DNA from 4 places in the Streptosporangium becharense genome. Region 4 is predicted to be linked to each of the others. Evidence: riboswitches for the same ligand, from Rfam matches in the RefSeq annotation. Region 4 holds a riboswitch; each other region holds the start of a gene.
The links. Region 4 has a riboswitch for cyclic di-AMP ahead of F4562_RS29525 (CHAP domain-containing protein). Riboswitches for the same ligand answer to the same signal wherever they lie in the genome.

Region 1 (5,142 bases), 2.7 Mb from region 4:
CGGCCCTCGCACCGGATCGCTAAGAAGAACTTCACCACCCGTCCGGAAGGAGCCGGAGAAGCCGGGGAAGGCTTAGAAGAATCCTCCGGGAGAGGCGCGAAGATGACGCCGCGGACGATGCGGCCGGCCGGTGGCGAGCCCATTCGACGGCCGGCCCTTGAAGTCCCGGCGGTGGCCGATCCGGCATTGACATCTCATAGCGCGGGTCCGCCGCGTGTGAGACCGGCGATGATTCTCGGCCGGAGCCCCGCGGCCTTCCGGCGGGCCGGGAATGGGTTTGCACCCGTCCCGGGGCACGGGACCGGCGCCGTTACCCGGCCGCCTGCGGGCACCCAATTCCCCCCGACGCACGAAAACGGGGCCGGCGGTCGCACCGCCGGCCCCGTTATTCGCGGGACTACTTGACCTTGACGACCACCGTCTCGGCCACCTTGTCGTGCAACGCCTGCTGCAGGGGCTTGTCCCACAGCAGCCACAGAATGTTGACCAACATGAAGATGCTGGCGGCCCAGCCCAGGAACGGCACCCAGTTCACGGCCTGCGGGCCCCAGAGCACGCCGGCGCGCTTCAGCGCGACGTCGGAGGACAGACCGCCCGGCGGCAGGACACCGCCGACGGGCACGACCTTGATCCCCATGACCATCTTGCCGACCGTCTGGCCGCCCCGGGAGAGCATGAAGAACTCGTAGGCGAAGAAGATGGCCGCGATGATCAGTGTGCTGACGAGACTGGCGGCGAACGCCCCGCTCGCCTCGACGGAGTCGCCGGTCTTGTAGTTGTAGCTGGGCGCCGTGACGAGGATCAGGCCTATGACGATGGTGACGACCACCGCCGGGATCGCAAGGATGATGCCGTCGATGAACCGCGCCACCAGACGCTGCCACCACTCCGCGAGGGGGGCGGGGGCTCCGGGGGGACCGCTGTAGGCCTGCTGGCCGTAAGAGGGCGTCTGGGCGTAGGAGGGCTGCTGGCCGTACCCGGGTTGAGCCTGTTGGCCGTAGCCGGGCTGCTGGCCGTAGGAGGGCTGGGCCTGCTGACCGTAGTCAGACTGCTGACCGTAACCAGGCTGAGCCTGCTGACCGTAAGAGGGCTGCTGGCCGTAACCGGGCTGAGCCTGTTGGCCGTAGCCGGGCTGCTGGCCGTAGGAGGGCTGGGCCTGCTGACCATAGCCGGGCTGCTGACCGTAACCAGGCTGAGCCTGCTGACCGTAGGAGGGTTGGGCCTGCTGACCGTAGTCAGACTGCTGACCGTAACCCTGCTGCTGGCCGTAACCAGGCTGGGCCTGCTGACCATAGCCGGGCTGCTGGCCGTAACCAGGCTGAGCCTGCTGACCGTAGGAGGGTTGGGCCTGCTGACCGTAACCCTGTTGCCCGTACCCGGGCTGCTGGCCGTAGCCGGGCTGGGTCTGTCCTGGACCGGTGTTCGGCTGCGCGCCCTCCGACCGGTATCCCACAACTGTCACATCGGGGTCGTGCCCGCCGGGGGCTCGGCCCACATTGTGCTGCCCGTAATCCGGCTGTCCCGAGGGGTTGCGATCACGCTCGGGATCATCCTGTGGATACGGCGGCTGTCCGGTGCTCACCGCGTCACCTCACTTAGACTGCGCATGCGGCGTATGTAGACTCACATGCTTGCTGCTGCACAAGGTATCGATATAGGTATCAACAGTCACCTTTCCACTGAGTCAGCCCCGCCGTCATGAAAGTCCGGCTCGCGTGTCAGATGAAGCAGCATGCGGGTGTTGCCCAAGGTATTCGGCTTGACGTGCTCCAGGTCGAGGAACTCGGCGACGCCTTCGTCGTACGAGGCGAGGAGCTCGGCGTACACCTCCGGGGAGACGGGCGTGCCCTGGATCTCCCGGAACCCGTGGCGGGCGAAGAAATCGACCTCGAAGGTCAGGCAGAAGACCCGGCGCAGGCCGAGTTCCACGGCGGTGCGGATGAGCGCCGAGACGATCCGGTGGCCGATCCCCATCCCCCGGCAGTCGGGGTCGACCGCGACGGTGCGGATTTCGGCGAGGTCCTCCCAGAGCACGTGGAGCGCTCCGCAGCCGACGACCCGGCCCGCCCCGTCGGTGGCCACCCAGAACTCCTGGATGTCCTCGTAGAGGGTGACGGTGGCCTTCTCCAGCAGCCGCGGCCCGGCCCCGCCGTAGGTGTCGACGAGCCTGCGGATGGCGCGGACGTCGGGGGTGCGGGCACGGCGGACGACGACCTCGGTGGCACCGGGGCCGGCCGGGTCCCGCTCCGTCTTCTCGCCCCCCGATCGGGAGGGCCGTCCCCCGGCGACGGCGCCCGGGGCCGTGACGGGGGAATGCTCCGCAACCTGGTCCATGACTGATCAGCGTACGTCCTCGGCGGACCCTAATTACGGCTCATCCATAACACTCCCGCTCCGGCTCCGAGATGGCCGCCGACCGGCGAATTGCCGCGCCGCCTCCGGCGAGACCACGCAATGTGGCCGATCTCATCTTCGGTACGCCCGCGGACCTGGGGAGACCGGGGGCCACAGGCGTCACGGGAACGATAAAGGCAGCGTAATGGGCATGTGGATCTTGAAGCGATGTGATGCTCCCGTGACATTTCAGTTGCGCAAGCTCTACGAAGTTCACAGTTCTGGTTGAGCAGGAACCTCCGTTGCACTAATGTCCGTGCTCGATGTCAGAGACGTGAAAGCCTGACCCGCCGAATCCCCCACCCCCGGGGGAGCCGGGGACCCACACTTCTCCATGAAGTCCCCGGGGTGAATCCGAGTGCCACCGGCGCACCCGGTAGGGCTGCCTCCGGCCCGAACCCGTCAGCTAACCCGGTAGGCGGCCGAGGAGAAGAGGAGCCTTCTGGTGAAGCGCACGCGCGACCGCGGACGAGAGCACGCGGGCAGCGATGCCCGCGGTCGAGAACGCACATCGCGCAGGCTCCGCCGCCGTATCGCGATCATCGGGACGGCCTTCGCGCTCCTGACCCTCGGTACCCCGTTCATCGCGGCCACCGCCGACCCCCGGCCCAGCCTCCAGGAGCTGGCCGACCAGGCCGAGAAACTCCACGACGAGATCGGCACGCTCACCGAGCAGTACAACGGGGGGCGGGTCAAGCTCAAGCAGGCGCAGCGCGCCGCCGAAAGCGCCAAGAAGACCCTCGCCACCAGCGAGTCGGAGCTGAAGATCAAGCGCGACAAGGCCGCGCTCCTGGCGCAGAGCAGCTACATGGCGGGCGAGCTGACCTCCGGGCTCGCCTTCAGCCAGTCCGCCGATCCCGACTCCTTCCTCGACCAGGCCACCACCGCCTACGCCCTCCAGCAGCAGCAGAGCGAGGAGGTCGCCCAGCTGAGCCGGGCGATCGAGGACGCCAGGCAGGCGCAGGCCACCGCCAAGGCCAGGACCGAGGAGGTCCAGGAGCTCCTGTCCGACATCGGGAAGAAGCGCAGCAAGATCGAGCGGCTGGTCGCGCGGGTCGAGAGCGACCTGTTCAGCGAGGTGCGCACCCGGGCCGCCAGCAACCGGGGAGCCCGGGTGAAGGTCGAGGTGCCCATCCCCGGAAGCGGCAAGGCCGCCGAGGCCGCCCGCTGGGCACTCACCCAGCAGCTCAAGCCGTACATCTGGGGTGCGGAGGGGCCCAACGGCTTCGACTGCTCCGGGCTGGTCATGTGGGCCTACCAGAAGGTCGGCATCAGCCTGCCGCACTACACCGGCGACCAGTGGGCCGCCGGCACCCACATCTCCAAGGACCAGCTGCGTCCGGGTGACCTGGTGTTCTTCTACAGCGACCTGCACCACGTGGGGATCTACCTCGGCGGCGGCCTGATGGTCCACGCGCCGCGCACCGGGGACGTCATCCACATCGCCAGCATCGAGAACCGGCCCTTCGCCGGCGGCGTCCGCATCGCCGACTGATCCGGCCTGCCCGCCAGCGGGCAGGCCATCCGCCGGCGGGGTGTGCCTTCCGGCGCCCGGGTCCCGGGCCGGGACCGGGCCGCGGCCGGGGGCGAGTTCCCGGGAAAGCGGCATGACCGGGCGCGGCCGACCGCCGCCGCCGCTGCGGCAGGAGACCTCCGACGCCGTGGGTGCGGACGGCGCCGCGGCGCGGCGGGGAACGCCGGTCGGGTCGGGCCCGGGGACGCCCCGACCCCCCCTGTACGGCCCTGTGGTGGCGCGTACGACCACGGGCGCGATGCCCGGAGGAAAAGGGTGAGGGCCCTAGATGAGACGGCGGCGGGCCGCCCAGGCCACGGCCTCGATGGCCGTGGCGACGCCGATGCGGTCGCAGATGCCCCTGAGCCTGCGCCTGACGGTCCGGCCGCTGATGTCGAGGCGGCGGCCCACCCTGTCGACGGTGACACCCTTGGCGAGCTCCGCCAGAAGCACGAGATCGTCATCACTGAGATCGATGTCGCCCGGGCCCACGGGGCTGTCGCCATGGCGCGAATCCACTTCCGGATATGCCATCTGGAGTCACTCCCCCCGCTCAGGAATCCGGACGTGAAGACGCCGGGAATCAATACCGCCCGTCAGGAACGGTAAACGCCATGTTCAAAGGTCGTCAAGTTCCGCTCTTCACGACACGCGGCCACTATTGACATAGTACGTACAACATGGAGTACTGATGATATGTCGCCGCCTTTGGCACTAAGTCCCGACAAGGCCGAGGCACAGGCCCGGCCGTCGTCGGCGCGCGGCAGCAACGACCCTCACAGAACAATCTTTCGCCATGCCGCACGCGCGGAGATCCTCGCAGGTCCACGGCCTGGACCGGGTCCCGTTTTCCGGAAGAAACGATCCGTCGGCGGTAGTGCGCGGCCTGCGGTCACGGCCTTGACGCCCCCCGGGAAAACGCCCCGCAATGGGAAGACCGCACGCTGCCTTTGCGGCATTCGATGATTATCATTTGGCGCCGCCCGGATACCCCGCGGTATGCGGCACCGGCGGAATATGGTTCCCATGTCGTTCGGCGACCCGACGGTAATTAGGGGAACGACCACGCCCGCGACGGACACATCGGGCCGACCGGGACCCGGCCCGCCTGCCCCGGCCCGCGCCGACCCGGCGTACGCGCGCCGCCGAAGGTCACGAGGACGGGATCCGCTCTGTTTCGGACAGCCGGAAAGCACGGCCGGCCACCGGGCACGGTCTCGCACACCGAACGACCG
Region 2 (5,142 bases), 1.1 Mb from region 4:
GAGGAACCGGGGTTCGCCGCCAAGTCGGCCCGTCAGCAGCCGGAGAAGGAGGCGATCGCCCGCCACGCCGCGCGGCTCGTCCAGCCCGGCACGGCCATCGCCCTGTCCGCCGGGACGACCACCTGGACGCTCGCGCACTTCCTGACCGAGGTGCCCGACCTCACCGTGATCACCAACTCGATCCGGATCGCCGACGTCTTCCACCGCTCTCCCGGGGGCGACCGCACGGTCGTGCTGACCGGCGGGGTTCGCACCCCGTCGGACGCCCTGGTCGGCCCGGTCGCGGTGACGGCGATCCGGGGGCTCCACGTCGACACGCTGTTCCTCGGGGTGCACGGGATGAGCACCCGCGCCGGGTTCACCACACCCAACCTGCTGGAGGCGGAGACCAACCGGGCACTGGTCGCCTCCGCGCACCGGCTGGTCGTGCTCGCGGACCACACCAAATGGGACACGGTCGGGATCAGCACGATCGCCGAACTGTCCGAGGCCCACGTCCTGGTCACCGACTCCGGCCTGCCCACCGAGGCCCGCGAGGAACTCGCCGCCGCGGTGGGCGAGCTGATCATCACCGAACCGCAGCAGGAGAGCGAGGCCCTGAGCCGATGAAGCGCACCGTCACCCACCTGGCCGACGGCCGCGAGCTGTTCTACTTCGACCGGCGGGACGACGCGGACCGCGGCGCGATCGACGAACGCGACCTGCCGCCCCGCCCGCCGGCCTCGGAACTGCGTTACGACCCGCTCACCGAGGAGTGGATCGCGGTCGCCGGTCACCGTCAGGGCCGCACCTTCCTGCCACCGGCCAGCGAGTGCCCGCTGTGCCCGTCCCGCCCCGGCCGGCTGACCGAGATCCCGTCCCCCGACTACGACGTGGTGGTCTTCGAGAACCGCTTCCCGTCCTTCTCCACCCAGCCGGGGGCGTACGAGCAGGTCGGTGGGTTGAGCGAGGTCCGCGCGGGGGCGGGCCGCTGCGAGGTGGTCTGCTTCACCTCCGACCACGACTCCTCCTTCTCCCGGCTCTCCCCCGAGCAGGTCGAGCTGGTCATGGAGGCGTGGATCGACCGCACGGCGGAGCTGTCCGCGGTGCCGGGCGTGGAGCAGGTGTTCTGCTTCGAGAACCGGGGAGCGGAGATCGGGATCACGCTGGCCCACCCGCACGGTCAGATCTACGCCTACCCGTACGTCACCCCGCGCACCAGGACCACCCTGGAGGCGGCCCGGCGCCACCGGGAACGGACCGGCGGCAACCTGTTCGCCGACGTGCTCGCCGCAGAGCGGGAGGCGGAAGTCCGGGTGGTCGCCTCGAACGAGCACTGGACGGCCTTCGTCCCGGCGGCGGCGCGCTGGCCCGTGGAGGTGCATCTCTACCCGCACCGCCGGGTGCCCGACCTGGGGGGTCTGGAGCCCGCCGAGCGGGCCGCGTTCGGGCCGCTCTACACCGACGTCCTGCGTCGCCTCGACGGGTTGTTCGACATGCCGATGCCCTACATCGCGGCCTGGCACCAGGCCCCGGTGAACGTCGGCCGGGATCTGTCGTACGCGCACATGGAGCTGTTCAGCATCCGGCGCGCGGCGAACAAGCTGAAGTATCTCGCCGGATCGGAGTCGGCGATGGGGGCGTTCGTGAACGACGTGCTGCCGGAACAGACAGCACATCTTTTGCGCTCCGTTGTCACGAATTAATCACCGATAGGCATCAAGTTAAGGTCGCAGGAGTATTGGAATACCACTATTATCCTTCCCACATCAGCACTAACTGCTGATATGCCTAATCCCAGGCGCCTCGCCAGGGAGCCGGGGACCCACCGCATCTGGGGTGAATCCACATCGATGGACGGGCTTCCTCCAGCCCGAACCCGTCAGCTAACCCGGTAGGCGGAAGGAGAGGAGAGTCGTGGCGGCCTCGTCCACCACGTTCCGTCGCCACGCGGTCTGGGTTCTCTGCCTAGGTGCTGCCGCGGCGTTCACCCTCGGTGCCCCCACCGCGGGCGCGGCCCCCAAACCGACCGAGGCCGAACTCCGTGCCGAGCTGGCCAAGCTCGGCAAGAAGGTCGACAAGCTGATCGAGGTGTACGCCGCCAAGCGCGCGGCGCTCGGGAAGGCGCAGAAGGCCGAAGCGGTCGCCAAGAAGAACCTGCAACGGGCGGAGACCGCCTACACCGACGCCAAGAAGCAGATCAGCTCGATCGCCCAGATCCGCTACCAGACCAGCGCGGAGAGCCTGCCCGCGATGTTCTTCGCCTCCGACCTGAGCGGTGCGGCGATGATGGAGCAGCTCACCGCCGAGCAGAGCGCCCACCTGGAGGGGTTCGCCGGCCGCCTCGACGACAGGGAGGAGGCCGCCGAGGAGGCGGCCCAGCTCACCGACGAGATCAGACAGGAGGCCGAGGAGGTCCAGACCCAGCGCGACGAGGTCGAGGACCTGATCGACGACATCAAGGGCAAGCTCGACCGGCTCGTGCCCGTCGGCTCCGGCCGCCGCGCCGACGGCACCTGGATCCCCCAGCTGCCCACCGGCGCCGACAACATCACCGACCGGACCCGGATCATGCGCGACGCCGTCATACGCCGCTTCGACCTGCCCTACACGGTCGGCTGCTACCGGTCCACGCAGGACGGCGGCGAGCACCCCCTGGGCCGTGCCTGCGACTTCATGATGAGCACCGGCGGCGCGATGCCCTCGGCGGCCAACCTCAAGCTCGGCGACGAGATCGCCGCCTGGGCCCTCAAGAACAAGGCCAGACTGGGCGTCAAGTATGTGATCTGGCGCCAGCGCATCAACCACGGCTCCGGCTGGCGCTTCATGTCCGACCGCGGCGGCGTCACCGCCAACCACTTCGACCACCCGCACATCTCGATGTACTGACCATGCGGCCCCGGAGTGGCGCGAACGGCCACGACACCGCCACCGGTCCCGGCCGGCCTGCCGCCCCGCCGGGCGGGGACGACCGGCGAAAAAAGGTATGACAACGGCGGGACGTCCCGACAGGATGGAGAACCATGACCGACACCCGGATCGATCCCCCCTTCATCGCCGACGAAGGCCCGATGCTGCACGCCTGGCTCGACTGGCACCGGGAGACCCTGGCCGTCAAGTGCGCGGGGCTGACGGAGGAGCAGTTGCGCCTGCGCTCGGCGGAACCGTCCACGTTGTCGCTGCTCGGCCTGGTCCAGCACATGACCGACGTCGAGCGCAACTGGTTCCGCAACGTGCTCAACGGTGAGGGCACCACCGGGATCTACTACTCCGACGACGATCCCGACGGCGACTTCGACACTCTGGAGACCCCGGTCGACCAGGTGTTCGAACGGTGGCACGGAGAGATCGCGCACGCCAGGAAGCTGTCGGCCGGGCTGCCGCTGGACGAGGTGGGCAAGGCGCAGCGCCGCGGCCAGGACGTCTCGTTGCGCTGGATCCTCGTCCACATGATCGAGGAGTACGCCCGGCACAACGGGCACGCCGACATCATCCGCCAGCGGATCGACGGGGTCACCGGCGAGTAGCGGACTCCCCCAGCGCCTCGGCGATCACCTGGTCGAGGTTGGCCAGGTTCGCCGGGCGGGCCGTGGCGGCCTCCGCGAAGCGTGCGAGCAGGCGGGCGAAGGTCTCCCGGTCGGATTCGTCCCAGTCGGCCATCAGGCCGTCCAGGTAGGTCCGCCGGTGACGGACGACGACGTCGAGCACCCTGCGGCCCCGGTCGCTGAGTGTCAACCGGGCCCGCCTGGCGTCGACCGCCGACTCCTCGCGCTCCACGAACCCCGCGCCGACGGCGTCGTTGACCAGCCTGCTGGCGGTGGACGGGTCGACGTCCAGTTGTTCGGCGACCGCGCCCACGGTCACCTCGGGCACGTCCAGGCTGAGCTTGTGCACGGCGTGCACGACCATCACGTTCGACATCTGCACCGGGCGCTGGGGTTCCCCCGCCCTGCGCGGACGCAGCGGCCGCGCCCATATCCGGCGCAGCCGGAACAGCGCCACGTCGATCAGCGCTCCGGGCGTCCCGTCGTTCACGGCGCCACCGTCAGCCGGAGAGGCGGACGGGGTTGACCAGGTCGGCGTACATCAGCAGACCGGCCATGATGATCATGACGAAGGCGATCGCGTAGGTCAACGGGAGCGCCTTGGCGATGTCGACGTGGCCGGGCGTGGGGCGGCGGGTGACGCGCGCGAAGCCCCGCTTGAGGCCCTCCCACAGGCCACCCGCGACGTGGCCGCCGTCCAGCGGGAGCAGCGGGAGCAGGTTGAACAGGCCGATCGCCAGGTTGAAGCCCGCCAGCAGGTTGATGAAGATGACGATCTTGTTCTCCAGCGGGGCCGCGGACGCGGCGATCTCACCGCCGATACGGCTGACGCCGATGACGCCGATCGGGCCGTTCTTGTCGCGTTCGTCACCGGAGAAGGCCGCGTTCCAGACGCCGACCATCTTCTCGGGGAAGCGGAGGAGCGAGGCGGCGGTGGCGGAGGTGAGGTCTCCCATGTGCTCCACCACGGCGCCGAAGCTCTGCCGCTCGATGACGGTCGTCGGGCTGACCCCGAGGTAGCCGACCCCCTTTTCGATCTTGCCCGGTTCGTCGAGGGACTCGCGGTCCTGGGCGATAAGGGTGGCGTTCAGGGTGATGTCCTGACCGGCCCGCCTGACCCCGATCTCGACGGGCCCGGCGCCGTTGGCCCGGATGGCCCGGGAGGCCGCCTCCCAGGTCGCGGTGGGCTTGCCGCCGACCGAAAGGATGACGTCACCCGGCCGCAGCCCCGCGGCACTGGCCGGGCTGGGCCGGTCGGCCGCGGTGCACTCGGGGTTCTTGACGTAGTCGGCGGCGGTCTTCACGCACTGCGGGATGGAGGCGATCTCGTTCTTCTGCACCTGGATGCCGAAGCCCATCAGCACGACGCCGAACAGGATGAAGGCCAGCAGGAAGTTCATCGCCGGGCCGCCCGACATGATGATGACCTTCTGCCACCAGGGCTTGCGGTAGAAGACCCGGTCTTCGTCTCCCGGGCGGACCTCCTCCAGCGCCACCTCGCGTGCACTGTCGATCAGCCCCTGCCAGGGGCCGGTGGAGACCGAGCGGAGCGTGCCGGGGGCGTCGGAGGGGCGGGGAGGCAGCATGCCGATCATCCGGATGTAGCCGCCGAGCGGCA
Region 3 (5,142 bases), 200 kb from region 4:
GCGCGATCCCGGCCGGGCTGCCCGCGCCGTCCCTGGCCTTCGCCGACCCGGCCACCCTGACCGCACTGCTGCCGCCCGCCCTCGCCGTCGCGGCGCTGGCCGCGCTGGAGAGCCTGCTGTGCGCCACCGTGGCCGACGCGATGAGCGTGGGTGAGAGGCACGACCCCGACCGGGAGCTGTTCGGGCAGGGGATCGCCAACCTCGTCGTCCCACTGTTCGGTGGCGTCCCGGCCACGGCGGCGATCGCCCGCACGGCGGTCAACGTCCGGGCCGGCGCACGCTCCCGGCTGGCCGCGCTCTCCCACGCCGTCATCCTCGCCGTCATCGTGTTCACGGCCGGCGGGCTGGTGGGCCGGATCCCGCTGGCCGCGCTGGCCGGGGTGCTGATCGCCACCACCGTCCGCATGGTCGAGGTCGGCTCGCTGCGCGCCATCGCCCGGTCCACCCGTTCCGACGGCCTCGTACTCCTGCTCACCTTCACCGTCACCGTCGTCTTCGACCTGGTGACCGCGGTCGCGGTGGGCGTCGGCGTGGCGGTCGTGCTGGCCCTGCGCGCGGTCGCCCGTACGGCGCAACTGGAGCAGGTGCCGCTGGAGACCGGTGACCACGACGCGGAAGAACGGCGGCTGCTGGCCGAGCACATCGTCGCCTACCGGTTCGACGGCCCGCTGTTCTTCGCCGCCGCCCATCGTTTCCTGCTGGAGCTGTCCGAGGTGGCCGACGTCCGAGTCGTGATCCTGCGCATGTCCCGGGTCTCGACCCTCGACGCCACGGGCGCTCAGGTGCTCGGCGACGCCATCACCCGGCTGGAGCGCCGAGGCATCGTCGTCCTGCTCTCGGGGGTCCGTCCCCGGCATGACCAGGTGCTGGTCACCCTCGGCGTCGCCGGCCACCTGCGCCGCGACGGCCTGATCTTCCCCGACACCCCGGCCGCGATCGCCCACGCCCGTCGCCTGCTCACCGCTTCCGCCGCGTGACCGTGAACGCGCGTGACCGTGAACGCGCGTGACCGCGGGAAGCGTGTCGGACGCCGCCGTGAGTCCACGCCGGACGTGTGGAGTGTGGCCTGATCACCCTCCGACGGCCCGCCGATCCCGCCTCAACCGGCCGGGCGACGCCTGGAGGGAAGGCACCCCGGCGAGCATAGTCCGTTTTGTGGGGTTATGTAGTCAATCGCGAGTCGATCACTGTTTTATGGTGGATTGGGTTCACATGACCGGTTATTTACCACTAAGCTCCGTTCTGCCTCGGCTGTAACAGCCGATATGCCTAATCCCGGGCGCCTCGCCCGGGAACCGGGGACCCACCTCACCCGGGGTGAATCCACACCCGTGGACGGGCTTCCTCCAGCCCGAACCCGTCAGCTAACCCGGTCGGCAGACGAGAGGAAAACGTGTGACTGTCACGTCCCCCATGTCCCGTCACCGGACGACCGCCGCCCTCGCCGCCCTCGCCGCCGCGGCGGTCGCCCTCGGCCACGCGGACGCGGTGCTCGCGGCCCCCAAGCCGGCCGAGACCGAACTCCGCGCCGACCTGGCCAGGTTCAAGGAGAAGGTCGGCAGCCTCGCCGAGACGTACGCCGCCAAGCGCGGGGAGTTGAAGAAGGCGCAGCAGGCCGAAGCGGTCGCCAGGAAGGATCTGCGGAAGGCCGAAACCGTCTACGAGGAGGCCAGGGAGAAGGCCGCCGCCGTGACCCCGCCCTCGCAGCCGAGCGGCGCGCAGAGCACCGTCGCGGTGCTGTTCACCCCCGATCTGGGCGGCACCGCGGTGATGGAGCGGTTCGCCGCAGAGCAGGGTGCCCACCTGATGGACCTCGCCGCGGGTGTCGACCGCAGGAAGGAGGCCGTAGAGAAGGCCGTCCAGCTCACCGGCGAGACGCGGGAAGAGGTGAAGGAGGCCCGGGCCCGGCGCGACGAGGCCAAGGAGGCCGTCGGCGACATCAAGGGCAAGCTCGGCCTGATCGCACCCCTCGGCTCCGGCCGCCGCGCCGACGGCACCTGGGTCGCGCAGAGCCCCACCGGCGCCGAGAACATCACCGACCGGACCCGGATCATGCGCGACGCCGTCATGCGCCGCTTCGACCTGCCGTACACGGTCGGCTGCTACCGCTCCACGCAGGACGGCGGCGAGCACCCCCTGGGCCGTGCCTGCGACTTCATGATGAGCACCGGCGGCGCGATGCCCTCGGCGGCCAACCTCAAGCTCGGCGACGAGATCGCCGCCTGGGCCATCAAGAACAAGGACCGGCTCGGCGTCAAGTACGTGATCTGGCGCCAGCGCATCAACCACGGCTCCGGCTGGCGCGCCATGTCCGACCGCGGCAGCGTCACCGCCAACCACTTCGACCACCCGCACATCTCGATGTACTGACGCACGCCCGCCGCCCCGCGGCTCCGGCCGCCGACGCCGGGGCCGCGGGGCCTTCCGCCGAATCCGATGTCGTGAGACCGTCGGCCCGACGGGAACCGGTGGCCGCCGCAGACCCGGCCCGCACCGGCGGAATACCCCTCAGGGGTAGGGTGTTGGCCGGGAGAGGCCGAGGTGAGGAGAAACGATGCACGGATACGCCGAGAACAAGAAGGACCACCTGCGGCGACTGCGCCGGATCGAGGGTCAGGCCCGTGGCCTGCAGAGGATGGTCGAGGAGGACAAGTACTGCATCGACATCCTCACCCAGGTGTCGGCGGTCAACCGGGCCCTGCAGTCCTTCGCCCTCTCCCTGCTGGAGGAGCACATGGCGCACTGCGTGGCCGAGGCCACCGCCAAGGGAGGCGCCGAAGCCGAGGAGAAGGTCAGGGAGGCGTCCGCCGCCATCGCCCGCCTCGTCCGCTCCTGACCGCTGGGGCTGCGGAGGGATCCTTCGCGTCCGTCGCCCGCCGGCACGCCACGCCGAGGACGGGGCTCGTCCGCCACCGGCGGGAGGTCCGAGGGTGGGGGCGTCTCCCCACCGGCGGGAGGCGCCGGAGGCGGGGCTCGTCTCTCACCGGCTCCTACCGGCGCGCCACGCCGAGGATGAGGAAGGACAGCGGCGTGCGGACCCGGGGCAGCAGGAAGCGCTCCAGCCGCTCGACGGTGAACCCGGCTCTCGCGATCGCCGCCGCGGTGTCACGGCCGGTGTGGCACCCGCCGAACAGGCGCGGCCACACCGTGGCGTCCAGCAGGCGCTGAACGCGGATCATGCCGGGCGAGTCGGCCAGGACGTGTTCGAGGAAGCGCAGCTCTCCTCCGGGCCTGAGCACCCGTCGCACCTCCCGCAACGCCGACGCCTGGTCGGGAAGCGAGCACAGCACCAGCGACATCACCGCGGCGTCGAAGCTCGCATCCTCCGCCGGAAGCCGGTCGGCGAGACCGCCGACGACGTCGACGGGGACGAGGGCCCGGTGGGCGTTGTCGCGGGCGAGCCGCCGCAGCCGCGGTTCCGGCTCGACCGCGAGCACCCGGGTGACGGTCGGAGGATAGTGCGCGAAGGTCAGCCCGTTCCCGGCACCCACCTCGACGACCTTCCCGCTGAGCCCGGCCAGCAGCGCCTCCCGGCGCTCGGCCAGGCCGCCGCGTTCCACCACCCGGCTGATGCGGGCGTAGAACCGTGCGAAGAGCGGGTGGTTCACCTCTGTGCCCGTCATCGTCGCCTCCGCTCGTGTCAGGAGGGTCTTCCCCGGATCGGGGACGGCCTACCGCGTGCGTGACACGGGCGCCGGTGACGTCCGGCCTTGCTCCGGGGACGGGGACAGGGACGGGGACGGGCGACAGAGGACGGGGGACGGAAGACGGGCGACAGGGGACGGCCGCCGCAGTGATCACCGATCGTTCACCCGGGCGGTCCGGCCGCGGGGACGACGCATCCGCAGCTGCGGCGCGGGATGAGGGGTGCGTGGAGCGCGGGCGGCGGTGCGGCGCGGTCGAAGAGCAGGTCCACCGCGTATCGGGCCATGGCCTCCAGGGGCTGTGCGACGACGGTCAGGGAGGGGGCGGTGTAGGCGCTCTCCGGCGCGCCGTCGCAGCTGATCACGGCCAGCCGGTCGGGCACGGCCAGGCCGGCGGCCGAGGCACCGGAGAGGACCCCGATGGCCTGTTCGTCGGTGGCGACGATGACGGCCCGCGGCAGCATGTCTTCGGCGGCCAGGCGCTGCACCAGGGCGGCCGCCGCGGCACGCGAGAAGTCGCAGCGCAGCAGCCGGGGTTCGCGTTCGTGGGGGGCGACGGCCTCCTGCCACGCGCGCCGGCGCTCGCCCACCGGACCGACATCGTCGGGACCGGTCAGGAAGGCGATCCGCCGGTGACCGTGCCACCGCAGATGCTCGACCGCGGCGTGCACGGAAGCCTCGTTGTCGGCGGCGACCAGCGGCGTGCGAGCGCGATCGGGGCGGTGGTGCACGTAGACGGCGGGGACCCCCGCCGCGGCGGCCCGGGTGGCCACGTCCAGGCCGCCGTCGGAGGAGACGACGGCCAGCCCGTCGACCTGGGCGTCCAGGAAGCGTTCCGCCAACTGCCGCTGCCGCTCGGGGTCGAAGCCCGCGTTGCCCAGCAGAGTGAGCTTGCCGTGTGATTCGAGGGCCTGCTCGATGTGGCGGGCCAGGGCCGCGAAGTAGGGGTTGGAGGCGTCGGCGAGCACCAGTCCGACGACGCCGGAGACCCTGGCCCGCAGCGCGCGGGCGATGCGGTTGGGGCGGTAGCCGAGTTCGGCCGCCGCGGCGAGCACCCGCTCCCGGGTGGCCGCCGCCACCGGACGGGGACCGTCGTTCATGACGTAGCTGACGACGGCCGTCGAGGTGCCGGCTCGGCGGGCCACGTCCGCGAGCGTCACTGCCATCGCGCCACTCCGTTCGTCGGGGAGGGTTGCATTCTCTCATCTAAACGATTAGATAATGGAAACGTCAGCGCTTCCGCGCGCCGTCCGCACCGTTCGGGCGGCGGCCGGAACGGTCCCGCCGAGTGCCTCCGCCGGCCTCCGCATGCCGGAGGACACCCGGAGACCCCGTCCAAGGAGTCCTCCCATGCCCGCCATACCGATGATCATCGACACCGATACCGGGTCGGACGACGCGGTCGCGCTCCTGCTCGCCGCGGCCGGCGGCCTGGCCGACGTCCGTGGCGTCACCACGGTGGCCGGCAACGTCCCCCTGGAGCTCGCCACCCGCAACG
Region 4 (5,142 bases):
TTCTCCACGGCCTTGTCGTAGCCGAAGTTCTCACCACCGCCGAAGGTGTGCACGGTGATGGTCACCGGCTCGGCCGCGGCGCCGCCGCTCGCGGTGGAACCGGCGGGCTCGCCGGAGCCGCACGAGGTGATGGCCAGGGCGGTCACCGCCATGACCGCGACCGCGGCGAGCCTGCCCTGCCGCTTGCTGTTCAACATTCCGGACCCCTCTCAGGTGGTCGCCCGAATCAGTGGGAGGTGACACCGCGGACCGGTCCCCGAATGACGTGTCGTCCACGGTGCGGTGTACTCAATGTGCTTTGGGAGCGCTCCCACGAAGCGTGGACGATCGGCAACCAAGGCGTCAATATGCCGAAACTCAACCGTTACATCTGGCTCGGTTTGAAGGGATGGTCGGCGAATTAGGGGATATACGCCCCATATGGTGACTTGGGAGCGCTCCCATCACATGCACGCACAGTCAGGGCATTTCGGGGTTCACGGGTGCGGGTGAGCCGCGCGGATCACCCCTGAGGCGTGGGGGAACCACGTGGTCCGGTCCGGTCGTCGGCGTCCGGCTCGGCCTCGGTGAACCGCGTGGTCCGATCTGAGCGCCGGTGAACCGGGGGTGCCGCTCTCCGCCGATGGCGGGTGGCCGTCGGACGGCCCTCGGGCCGCTGGAGGACCGCAGAAGGGTATGGCCGGTCACGTCCGGCGGCCCGTCGTGACGGCCGTGGAATATGATCACATCGGTCGTCATGCCTTCGGTCTCCGATTCGCCGCCGACCGTCCGGGCAGCGTCATGACGTGGCTCGGTTGAATGCCTTTCCGGAGGGGTGTGGCGCACTCTCCGATCGGCGTCCCATCCCGGGGCGGCTTCGACGGACATCGTTCACCGGCGATCCGCCGACGGAGACGTCCGTCCGTCGCGCACGCGGAACGTCCCGGCCGAGCGCGACCGTCACCCGCGGCTCACTCCGACCACCGCCCGATCCGTTTCCCCGATCGCGAAGGACACCACGTGTACCGCACCATGCTGCAGAGCAAGATCCACCGTGCCACGGTGACCCAGGCGGACCTGCACTACGTCGGCTCACTCACCCTGGACCGAGACCTGATCGACGCGGCGGACCTCCTGCCGGGCGAGAAGGTGGACGTCGTCGACATCGACAACGGCAACCGCCTCAGCACCTACGTCATCGAGGGGGAACGGGGCAGTGGGATCGTGGGGATCAACGGCGCGGCGGCCAGGCTCATCTCGCCCGGCGACCTGGTGATCATCATCGCCTACCGGCTCGTCACCGACGACGAGGCCCGCGACCTCAAGCCGAAGATCGTGTTCGTCGACCGGGACAACCGTCCCGTCGACGTCGGCTCCGACCCGGCCCGCGTGCCCGACGTGCCCGAGGCGTCCGGGCTGGCCCGCGGGGACGAGCCCGTGGAGGAACCCGCCCGACGGCTGTGACCACGGCCCACGCGCGACAGCGCCCGGGGGCGCCGCTCGGTCGAGCGGCGCCCCCGGGCGCTGTGATCCGGCGGTGCGCCGGACGGCGCGGGTCGCGCGCCGTGCCGGGCGAGGCCGGCGTCGCCGCCGCGGGAGCGGGGCAGGCCGTGGGGGTTCACCGGGTGCGGAGGGGAACGGATCATGCCGTACCCGGTTCATATCAGGTGGAGCACGGTGGGCCGGCCCGTGCGGCACCGGCTACGCCGGGCGGAACACGCGGGTGGCCTGCGGTTCACCGGATGCGACGGGCGGACCGGCTGCGAGCGGTCCGCGCGGCACCGGATGCGCCGGGTGGGGCGATGGCGAACGCGTGGCCCGTGTCATGCGGGCGGGCCGGCGGTTCGTGTCATGCCGGGGGCCGGCGGTGTGTGCACGGCCCGTGTCGCGCCGGGTGGAGCGGACGGGTCATCCGGCGTAGACCGGGTAGCCGTAGCCGACGACCTGGGACTTGGGACGGACGCGCTGCTCGACGCGGCCCTCGCCGGTGTTGCCCTCGATCGTGGTGATCGTGCCGTCGCCGTTGTCCTTCTTCACGAAGCCGACGTGGTCGATCGCGCTGATGTCCTTGCTGCCGTTCCAGTCGAAGTAGACCACGGCGCCGGGCTTGGCGGCCTGGCCCCAGTGCTTGTTGGCCTTGAACCACTTGGCGTGGGTGACGGTGTAGGCGTCCCAGCCCATGGTGGGCCGGATGCCGGCCTGCTCGCCGACCCAGGAGACGAACATCGCGCACCAGGGGGCGTTGGCGTAGGCGCGGACGTTGCCGCCGTCGCGGGCGACGGTCTCACGGGCGCGCTGGGAGGCCATGTACCAGCTGTGGAACTTGGTCCCGCCGCCCTGCGCGTTCTCGCGGACGCCGATCTGCTTGGAGGCCAGCTCCAGGACCTGGCCGGCCGACACCTTGGGCAGCTTCTCCGCCTGGATCTCCAGGGGGGTCTTCGCGACGGGCGCGTTCTTGGCGGTGCTGACGGACTCCGCCGGAGGGGCGGCGACGGGGGAGTGGCTGTCGGCGAGCGCCGCGGGGGCGGTGATGCCGCTCACGACGGCGACGGACACGCCGAGGACCAGCTTGGTGAGGCGGGGGGCGTTGGGGGTGGGGTACTGCTTGGCCATGCGGGGGTTCAGCTCCTTGCTTCGCTTCCATTCCGCCTACCGGGTTAGCTGACGGGTTCGGGCTGGGAAGTGCCCTACAGCGCGTACGAGCGCTGATTCACCCCTGGAACGTGGTTCCCCGGTTCCGCGACGGGTGTCGCGGATTCGGCGGCCGCGCTCACCGGGACGGGATCGTCCGGGCGGAACGCGGTCGGGCAATGTGACGGCAATGCTCAGGCCTCGGAAGACCTAGGCGTTCGTCATGAACAGGACGAAGGTACGTGATTCGGACAGAGGATTACAAACACGACACATTGCCGTCGCTTGGTAGTACGTCCGAAAACGGGGGGTAGAACGGGGCGTCGCCGGGTACGGAGGAGGGGTCCCGAAGGGGCGATCCGGCGTCGGAGTCGTCGTGTCCGGCGGCCCGGGTGGTCAGGGCGTCGTGGCCGGAAACCCCTGCGGCGACGGGGATCCAGGTGTTCCGTGCCCGCCGGACGATCTTCGTGGAAGGGTGTGGGCGACCCTGCCGGGCCGTTTCCGGACACCCCTTCCATGATCGCTGATTGTTCGAACACCATTTCGATGGTAAAAAGTATGGCGATGGTACGTGCCGCACCATGAAACCCATGGGACGGTCATGGCGATCCGCCCTCACCGGAGGGCCGCTCTCGGTCCGGGGGCACCGGGGATGCTCCGCTCTCGGTCCGGGTACCTCCGGACGGGATGCTCCGCTCTCGGCCGAGGGCACCCGGCGGTGCGCTCGCGCCGCCTGGTGCGCCTCAGGTCCCGGCGGCCGACCAGGCGCGGATGAGCGGAAGTAGGATCCGGTCGACCGTCTCCTCGACGAACGTCCGGTCGAGCGGGTCGCCGGTGAAGAACAGGCGATACCACACCGTCGCTTCGGTGATCTTCTTGATCTCCGCCGGATCGACGCGGCCGGACAGCTCGCCGCGCTCCCTGGCGCGGTCGAGCAGCGGCGTGGTCCCGGTGATGTCGGCCCTGGGCACGTGGTCGCGCAGGGCGGCGGCCAGCTCGGGAGAGTTGAGCAGGGCCGGGAAGAGGCCGAAGATCAGGGAGTGCTTCTGTTCCAGGGTCCGGCAGAAACCGGTCACGGCCTCGATCAGGTCACCGCGCATCGTCCCGGTGTCGGGCGGGGCCGGGGCGTCGACCTGCAGGTGGTTGCAGACCAGGTCGACGACCAGGGCCTCCTTGCCCGGCCAGCGACGGTAGATCGTCGCCTTGCTGGCGCTGGCGCGCCTGGCGATCTGGTCGACGGACATCCGGTCGTATCCGACCTCGGACAGCAGCTCCGAGGTCGCGTCGAGGATCGCCCGCTCCCGCAGGGGGTCGAGACGCAAGGTGCCTCCGGTGGATCACGAGTGCTGTCGGGCCACCTCGAATCGTACGCCGGTCAGCTCCTCCGACGTCTCCCACAGCCGCGCGGCCAGGGCCGCGTCCAGCGCCTTCGGCGAGCGGCGCATCTCCTTCAGGCCGGGGCCGACGAATTCGCCGCCCTTCACCTCGGGAGAGGTCGCGGCGTAGAGGGAGGGCACGGCACCCTCGGCGGGTGACCGCATCACCAGGCGCATCAGGACACCGGCGGGGCGGGTGAGGACGCCCAGCTTCGCGATCCCGGTGGCCGTCGCACCCGGATGGCTCGCCAGGCTGAGCAGGTCCACCCCGGCGGCGGTGGCGCGGCGCTGCAGCTCCGTGGCGAACAGCAGGTTGGCCAGCTTGGAACGTCCGTAGGCGGAGAACCGGTTGTACCGGCGCTTCAGCCCCAGGTCGTCGAAGTCGATCGTGCCCAGGGCGTGCGCGTCGCTGGAGACCGTGACCACCCGCGCTCCCGGGCGGGCGAGCAGGCGGGGCAGGAGCAGCCCGGTCAGCGCGAAGTGGCCCAGGTGGTTGGTGCCGAACTGGGCCTCGAACCCGTCGGCGGTGGTCCGCCGGGGGGTCATGCCTATTCCGGCGTTGTTGACCAGCAGGTCCAGTGGCTCCTCGACGGTCGCCGCGAACGCGCGCACCGACCGCAGATCGGCCAGGTCGAGCTCACCGACCTCGACCGTCGCCTCCGGGACCGCCGACCGGATCGCCTGGAGCGCCGCCCGGCCCCGCTGCGGGTCTCGCGCGGTCAGGATGACCCTGGCGCCGTGGCGGGCCAGCTCCAGCGTCGTCGGCAGGCCGATGCCACTGGTGGCGCCGGTGACGACCGCGGTGGAGCCGGTCAGGTCGGGGATGTCGCCGGGGGTCCACATCATGTGCTCCCTGTGGTGTACGAAACGGTTCCGTACACTACGGTAAAGGGCGTCCCAAGAGGACGCAAGCGGGCGTGGTCGGCTGTTCACCCGCAGTTCCCGGGGGCGTAAGCCCGCCGGGTTACGTTGAGGCGGTCGTGAACGGGTCATCGCCCGGCGTGGAAGACGGTCGAGACCACGCGCGGGAGCAGGGTTCGGCCGTCGCATGGGTGGAGTCCCCGCTGCAGATGCTCTGCGCGGTGGAGGCACACCACGCGGGGTTGCTCGGCCCTCGCACCCGTCTCGTGCCCCGGGCCAGGCTGCGCCCGCTGGC

Region 1: linked by a shared signal. The riboswitch ahead of F4562_RS18230 (C40 family peptidase) and the one ahead of F4562_RS29525 (CHAP domain-containing protein) in region 4 are both predicted to bind cyclic di-AMP.
Region 2: linked by a shared signal. The riboswitch ahead of F4562_RS25240 (coiled-coil domain-containing protein) and the one ahead of F4562_RS29525 (CHAP domain-containing protein) in region 4 are both predicted to bind cyclic di-AMP.
Region 3: linked by a shared signal. The riboswitch ahead of F4562_RS30315 (VldE C-terminal domain-containing protein) and the one ahead of F4562_RS29525 (CHAP domain-containing protein) in region 4 are both predicted to bind cyclic di-AMP.

The regions. Positions count from the first base shown of each region.
Region 1 is NZ_JACHMP010000001.1:4,136,322-4,141,463, reverse strand. Features, by position in the region: gene F4562_RS36395 (RDD family protein) at 398-1,582, opposite strand; gene F4562_RS18235 (amino-acid N-acetyltransferase) at 1,669-2,334, opposite strand; cyclic di-AMP (ydaO/yuaA leader) riboswitch at 2,673-2,831, shown strand; gene F4562_RS18230 (C40 family peptidase) at 2,840-3,889, shown strand; gene F4562_RS18225 (helix-turn-helix domain-containing protein) at 4,193-4,426, opposite strand.
Region 2 is NZ_JACHMP010000001.1:5,736,918-5,742,059, reverse strand. Features, by position in the region: gene F4562_RS25250 (DeoR/GlpR family DNA-binding transcription regulator) at 1-609, shown strand, start outside; gene galT (galactose-1-phosphate uridylyltransferase) at 606-1,685, shown strand; cyclic di-AMP (ydaO/yuaA leader) riboswitch at 1,758-1,894, shown strand; gene F4562_RS25240 (coiled-coil domain-containing protein) at 1,897-2,868, shown strand; gene F4562_RS25235 (DinB family protein) at 3,003-3,506, shown strand; gene F4562_RS25230 (MarR family winged helix-turn-helix transcriptional regulator) at 3,493-4,014, opposite strand; gene F4562_RS25225 (M50 family metallopeptidase) at 4,025-5,142, opposite strand, start outside.
Region 3 is NZ_JACHMP010000001.1:6,984,250-6,989,391, forward strand. Features, by position in the region: gene F4562_RS30310 (SulP family inorganic anion transporter) at 1-977, shown strand, start outside; cyclic di-AMP (ydaO/yuaA leader) riboswitch at 1,257-1,392, shown strand; gene F4562_RS30315 (VldE C-terminal domain-containing protein) at 1,396-2,370, shown strand; gene F4562_RS30320 (metal-sensitive transcriptional regulator) at 2,555-2,836, shown strand; gene F4562_RS30325 (class I SAM-dependent methyltransferase) at 2,991-3,623, opposite strand; gene F4562_RS30330 (LacI family DNA-binding transcriptional regulator) at 3,809-4,810, opposite strand; gene F4562_RS30335 (nucleoside hydrolase) at 4,995-5,142, shown strand, end outside.
Region 4 is NZ_JACHMP010000001.1:6,789,167-6,794,308, forward strand. Features, by position in the region: gene F4562_RS29515 (ABC transporter substrate-binding protein) at 1-197, opposite strand, end outside; gene panD (aspartate 1-decarboxylase) at 1,000-1,443, shown strand; gene F4562_RS29525 (CHAP domain-containing protein) at 1,888-2,592, opposite strand; cyclic di-AMP (ydaO/yuaA leader) riboswitch at 2,611-2,752, opposite strand; gene F4562_RS29530 (TetR/AcrR family transcriptional regulator) at 3,354-3,932, opposite strand; gene F4562_RS29535 (oxidoreductase) at 3,948-4,832, opposite strand; gene F4562_RS29540 (hypothetical protein) at 4,988-5,142, shown strand, end outside.